2 regions of the Paenibacillus puldeungensis genome follow, and region 2 is predicted to be linked to the other one. Evidence: riboswitches for the same ligand, from Rfam matches in the RefSeq annotation. Region 2 holds a riboswitch; the other holds the start of a gene.
The links. Region 2 has a riboswitch for thiamine pyrophosphate ahead of tenA (thiaminase II). Riboswitches for the same ligand answer to the same signal wherever they lie in the genome.

Region 1 (3,414 bases), on a different contig from region 2:
GTCCGGGTCAGTCCATCCATGGCCGCCACGGCGACGGGGAAGAAGCAGACCAGCGTAATGACAATAATCTTCGGAAGGATGCCGAAGCCAAACCAAATCATGAGCAGCGGAGCGAGGGCGATCGTGGGCACATTCTGGCTTAAAATGAGCAGCGGATAAAGCGATGATTTCAAAAACGGCACTAAGTGAAGCACAAATGCAACGACTAAGCCAAAAAGGGTACCGATCGCAAAGCCCAGAAGCATCAGGCGCAGCGTAGCGAGCGTATGCTCCCATAGACTGGCTGCTTCGGCTACCGATTGACGCCCGATGTCGACTGGGCTGGGTAGTATCCATTTCTCGATATGAAACAGGGTCGTCGCTCCTTGCCATATCAGCAAAAACAAGATGACCGCCACAAGGGGCGGCCATATGCTATTCCACAGCTTGCGGGAAATCATGGGCGGTATTTCTCCGTCAGTTTATCCATGCTGACGCCTTTTGGATTATACGATATTTTGATTTGGGAAATGATCCCCGTGCTGCCAAAGTCGATTACGGCTTCGTTCATTTTTTTCACAATGGCTAGAAGCTCTTCAAGATCGCCTTCCATCGTCGTTTCAAGTGGATTCACCTGATATTTGACGCCGGAGGCTTGAATTACCTCAATCGCACGATCAACATAGGGTATGACATCTTCTCCGTTAGGTGTTTTCGGAATGACTTGAATGCTGAGTAATGCGTTTGGCATAGTGCAACATCCTTTCTTGGTTATTTGATCATCACTTACTTTTCAGGTAAAAAATCGTTTGTGAACGCTTTGTCTGTATCCAGCGGTTTATCGAGCAGTCCCCGCTCATGCATCCAGTCGGAGTAATTTTGCCATACCTCCCGTTTCTGCTCACCCCAGCGGCCGGCATCGTCTTGGTATTTCGGACTGAGCCATTTTTGACTGGCGACAACAAGCTTTTTATCGAGCTCAGGGACAGCCTTCAGCAGGATGTTCGCCGCTTCTTCCGGATGCTCTATCGCATATTGATATCCTTTACTCGTGGCCCGCATAAAGGCTTTAACCAGCTCTGGATCCTGAGAAATCGTCTTTTCATTTGTGACGATGACCGGTGTATAATAGTCGAGCTTGTCGGAATAATCCTTGACGTACAGCATATCCAGCGGTTCGCCCCGCAGTTCGGCTTCAATACCCGTCCAAGCGTAGAAAATCCACGCAAAATCGATATCACGCTTCACGGCTGTAAAATAATCGGCATCCCCGATATTAAGAAATTTCACCTTTTTAACATCAGCACCTTGTAGATCCATAATTGATTTCATCACCGCTTGCTCTACCGGAGATCCCCAACCGCCGTATGATTTACCTTCAAAATCTTTGGGCGACTTGATATTGCGATCCTTGGGAGCGGCAAACCCCGATGTGTTGTGCTGAATAATCGCAGCAATAGAGACGAGCGGAACACCCTGTGTCCGGCTTTGAGTAACGTTCTCTTGCACACTTACGCCAAACGGTGCTTCACCCGAAGCGACCATCGCCTCCGAACCGCCCGAACCTGGCAGTGAAATGCTTACATCAAGTCCTTCCTCGGCAAAATACCCTTGTTCCTTGGCTACATAAAGGCCGGTATGATTCGTGTTCGGGCTCCAATCGAGGACGACTTTGACAGGCTTCAGCTCTTTACTTTGCTGTTTGTCCGGTTCGGCCTTGGTAGTCTGGTTGCTTGCACTTCCATCGGCACCGCCGCTGCAGCTCGCCAAAATCAGCAGCATACAGGACAGGACGATAGCAAAGAGGGTTCTGGTTTGTTGCTTCATACATCATTCTCTCCTTTTTTTGCTTAGATTTCCGCAGCCTGTTCATTATTCAACCCTGGATGGCTGTACCGTTATTATGCCGTTTGCCGGGCACAAAAAAAGCGCCCCGGATCGGGACGCATAGGTACAATGTAAATGGAAATAATATTCCATACACTTATGGCTTCCTACGCTGGCATTATCCAGATCAGGTTTAAGGGTCAGTATCTTGAAGGGATACAATCTCAGCCGGCCGATTCCAGCACCCCTGAACTATTTAACTGCAGTTACACCTGTCATTATAGATTCCCTCTGGCGTTCTGTCTAGTGCTGGAGCAAGTGTGAAGAGGAAGAACTGGTCAGTACAATCGGTTTCCTTCCCTGCTAAATACAGGGGATTTGCTTTTTTCTTGGCAAGAAGTTATAATGTAAATAACTGATTCCTAAAGGCGATATTCACATATTGAAAAGAGTATCACTTTGAAAAACTGGAACTTTTTTCAATATGTGAATTTTTTTTATGACAAGTAGAAAAAGGATCATGTTAATCTGTAGGTAGGAGGTATACCTTCATGGAAACTGGAACAGTAAAATGGTTCAACGCTGAGAAAGGTTTTGGCTTTATCGAAGTGGAAGGCGGAAATGACGTATTCGTACATTTCAGCGCTATCACTGGCGAAGGCTTCAAAACCCTTGACGAAGGCCAACGCGTACAATTCAACGTTGTTCAAGGCAACCGCGGACCGCAAGCCGAAAACGTTGTAAAACTGTAATGCAGGCAAAGCTGCTCTTAATGCGTTTTTCTTTTCGCATTAAGGGCAGTTTTTATTCAATTTTTGGCACTAAATGGCAATGAAGCAGCAGTATACGTGGGGGTAGGCCCTGTTATACATATACTTAGCATTTAACGGTGGAATGGTCTTGACATCTTTTCAGACAGAGATTTTGGCTGCCTACCTGGTTGAATTGAAAACTCTTTTTGAGGAGGGGAATTATGAACTACCGTAAAAAAACGTTAGAGGAAATTCCTGAGGAGAATACACCAGTTTGGACCTGCACTAGCGACGATTGCAACGGATGGATGAGGGATAATTTCACGTTTGACTTTAGTCCGGTATGCCCTCTGTGCTCATCTGAAATGGAGAAGGGGATGCGGATGCTACCACAGCTGGTAAATCCCACCTTTGAGCAGAAGTCATCGCTAGACAAGGAGTAGCCTGATCGTTAGACCCATTTAATACCACATACTTAAGACAGCCGCTTTCGCGCTTGAGCGAAATGCGGTTGTTTTTTTATCTGACATTATGCATAAGGGATGTGGTGGGATGGAGTTTAAAGTTGAGAAAGATGTCGAAAAATGGAGAAAGTGATTGCATCTCAATTGGAAATCTAATATGTTGGAATTACTACGAAGAATCTACAACTTAGAAGGGGGGATCTACCCGCCTATGCAAGATCATTTTAAGGTAGCATCCCAGGTATTTGATATTCCCTCCAGCGGCAAGCAAAAAAAGGCTGCCATCATCGTTGCTGTTATCATAATGATCATATCGACGATCGCACTTCCTCATGGAATGAGATCGCTTCCTGAAATTGACCCCTTCCTATCCGCTTCCACTGCATGGCTTA
Region 2 (3,414 bases):
ACAATAAAAAAATGAATCGCAAACTGGAGCTTCTGTCACGGGATGCTGAGTGGCTGCTGAGCTTACAGGGTCTGCTGAACGGAAGCTGGGCCGGTTATCCGAAGGCCAAGCTCGACGAAAGCTGGAAAACGATCCTGCGCAATCAGTTCCATGATATTATTCCGGGCTCGTCGATTTCAGAGGTTTATCAGGATTCCCGGGTGGAATACGAGGAAGCCGAAGGACTGCTGCAGGAGTGCCGGTCTGATGCGTTAAATGCCCTGACCACCGATGCGGAAGGCGCCTATACGGTTTGGAATCCTTCGCCATGGAGCTATAGCGGCCTCGTTGCCGTGGCGGACAAACATAAGGATGTATGCTGGAGCGATGCGGACGGCAATCTGCTCGTATCCGAATTTGACGGAAATCAGCACTTTGTGCGGGTTGAAAATGTTCCGCCGTTCGGGTTTAAGGCACTGCGCCGTGTTCACGAAGCTCATGCTAATGAGCAGCGGACAGCTCTCAAATCGGAATCTGTGAACGAGAGTACAGCCTTTACCGTGCAAACAAACGGAATCCAAACACCGTACTATAAGCTGGAATGGAATGAGAACGGTCAGCTTACCTCCATCTTCGATATTGCCGCCGGGCGCGAGGTGCTTGCTGCCGGGGCACGCGGGAACGTGCTTCAAGTATTTGAGGATAAGCCAAAAATGTTCGACGCGTGGGATATCGATATTTACTACCAGGAAAAAATGCGTGAAATTGCTGAGCTTACAGATTGCAAGGTCCAAACCGGTGAACTGCGCTCCGTCGTTTCCTTCACCTGGAAATATTTGAACTCGGTCGTTCGCCAGCAGATGATCGTTTATGCGGACAGCCGTCGGATCGATTTCCAAACGGAAGTGGACTGGCAGGAACGCCAGCAGCTGCTGAAAGTCGCTTTTCCGGTCAGCATCCGGGCCACGGAAGCCACCTACGACATTCAGTTTGGCAATGTGAAGCGTCCGACGCATTGGAATACCTCATGGGATCTGGCACGCTTCGAAACGGTAGGGCATGAGTGGGTCGATCTATCGGAGCATGGCTATGGCGTCAGTCTGTTGAACGATTGCAAATATGGGCATGACATTAAAGATAACGTCATCCGTCTATCTTTGCTCAAGTCGGCAACGTACCCTGACCCTGAAGCGGATCGCGGAACGCACTCCTTCACTTACTCCCTGTTCCCGCATGAGGGATCATGGGCCGAGGGAGGAACCGTACAGGCAGCTTCGCTGCTCAATTTGCCGGTTTACGCCACTAGCGGCATGGCGACCGCCCCATCCTTCTCCTTGCTAAGAGCTGTCGGTAGTAGCGATGTCGTTATCGACACCATCAAAAAAGCGGAGGATGATGACAGCATCATCGTTCGCTTCCACGAGTACAAAGGGGGACGGGGCACCGTTTCCTTGGAAAGCGACCTAAACTTTGCAGCTTGGCAGGAAACCGATTTGCTAGAGCGTCCGGTTGGAGAACTGAACCAAGGTCAGGCCACGCTTGACGTCTCGCCATATGAGATTAAAACGATTCGTTTACTCCTGCAAAAAAAAGCTGTCAATTGACATCTTCGGCAAGGATAGGTACAGTTATAGTGAAATAAATTGAATAGGAAATCCACTAGGGGCGCCGTGAACGGCTGAGACAAGAGATATCTTGGACCCTTTGAACCTGATCTAGTTCATACTAGCGTAGGAAAGTGGAGTCGGCCCCGATGATGGTTTACAAGTTCGCACGTTTATTCGTGATAACCTAAGTCGTATTAAACCTAAGCCGCTCCCCTACGGAGCGGCTTTTTTGCGCTGCTCTGCAGGTTCCCCTAGGTGTCATTTCCGGATGAATAATTTTGGAGGTGGAGAAGGGTGAGCTTTTCAAAAGAGCTTCGCCGGCAGGCGGACGATATTTTTCAGGCGATTTATGGACACCCGTTTGTCAGAGGGATCGCTGCAGGTGACCTGCAAAAGGAACAGCTAATTCATTACGTGAAACAGGATTTTGAGTACTTAAATGCGTTCGCGAGAATTTACGGGATTGCCGTATCCAAATGCGTAAGCCGCGAGGAGATGGCGATTTTTAGCGAGCAGATTTCTTTTATTCTTCATAGCGAAATTCATCCGCATCAAAATTTTTGCACGGTCGCGGGAGTGACTTACGAGGAATTACAGGGTTATCCCCTCTCACCAACGGCCCACCATTATACCCGGCACATGCTGACGGTTGCCTATGAAGGCAGTCTCGGAGAAATCCTGGCTGTGCTGCTGCCTTGTCCTTGGACATATATGGAGATCGGCCAAAAACTAGCGGAGGAGGTCAACCCGGCGCCGGAGCATCCTTTCTATGACTGGATCCAGTTCTACAAATTCCAGATGACAGACTTGACCGAAAAGTTCTGCAATATGCTGGATGAATGGGCTGAGCAAGCGCCTGAGGCGGATAAGCGGAAGGCGGCGGAGCATTTTCTAGTAAGCTGCCAGATGGAATATTTGTTCTGGGATATGGCTTATAAGCTGGAGAACTGGCCGGTGCCGGCTCAGGTGAAATAAAGGATGTTATTGTGGCTGATATGAATGAATTGATACCTTACCAATCCTTTTATTGAAAGAGGCTGAGAACGATGAGTTTGCAGGAAAAAGAACTTTCCGATCTTCTAACCAGAGTACAGCAAAAGAAACCGCTCGTTCACAATATGACGAACGTCGTGGTTACGAATTTCACGGCCAACGGCCTGTATGCGCTTGGCGCTTCTCCAGTCATGGCTTATGCCCCCGAGGAAGTGGCGGATATGGCGAAAATCGCCGGTGCGCTCGTCTTGAACATTGGGACGCTCACAAAAGAGTTGATCGACGCGATGATTCTTGCCGCTTCTTCAGCAAATGCTCATGGCGTTCCGGTGCTGCTCGACCCGGTGGGGACGGGAGCGACGAGCTTCCGCACAGAATCCGCGCTGCGGATTTTACGCGAGGTGAAGGTGTCGCTGGTGCGGGGCAACGCGGCGGAAATCGCCCATCTCGTAGGCGAAAGCCGTGAGATCAAGGGCGTGGACGCCGGCGACAGCACCGGCGACGGGAACGCCGACCTCGCGGTGCGGGCGGCGCGCAAGCTGAACACGGTCGTGGCCATCACCGGCCGTGAGGATGTGATCACCGACGGGCAGCTGTGCCGGGTCGTCAGCGGCGGGGACGCCTTGCTGACGCAGGTGACCGGTACGGGCTGCCTACTCACGTCGGTGCTTGGTGCATTTGCCGCGGTGGAGTCGGATTTGCTGCTGGCCGGCACCGCCGGGCTGGCCTTTTATGCCTCCGCCGCCTCCCGCGCCGCGGAGCGAGCTGGAGCTGCCGGTCCGGGCAGCTTCCAGATCGCTTTTCTGGATGAGCTGGCGAAGCTTCATCCGCATTC

Region 1: linked by a shared signal. The riboswitch ahead of ACFQ3W_RS04845 (ABC transporter substrate-binding protein) and the one ahead of tenA (thiaminase II) in region 2 are both predicted to bind thiamine pyrophosphate.

What each region holds. Positions count from the first base shown of each region.
Region 1 covers NZ_JBHTLM010000002.1:520,633-524,046, forward strand. The annotation lists gene ACFQ3W_RS04835 (ABC transporter permease) at 1-440, opposite strand, end outside; gene ACFQ3W_RS04840 (thiamine-binding protein) at 437-730, opposite strand; gene ACFQ3W_RS04845 (ABC transporter substrate-binding protein) at 766-1,806, opposite strand; TPP riboswitch at 1,954-2,065, opposite strand; gene ACFQ3W_RS04850 (cold-shock protein) at 2,358-2,558, shown strand; gene ACFQ3W_RS04855 (cold-shock protein) at 2,780-3,001, shown strand; gene ACFQ3W_RS04860 (sensor domain-containing diguanylate cyclase) at 3,234-3,414, shown strand, end outside.
Region 2 covers NZ_JBHTLM010000020.1:3,069-6,482, forward strand. The annotation lists gene ACFQ3W_RS20880 (alpha-mannosidase) at 1-1,583, shown strand, start outside; TPP riboswitch at 1,631-1,733, shown strand; gene tenA (thiaminase II) at 1,881-2,561, shown strand; gene thiM (hydroxyethylthiazole kinase) at 2,633-3,414, shown strand, end outside.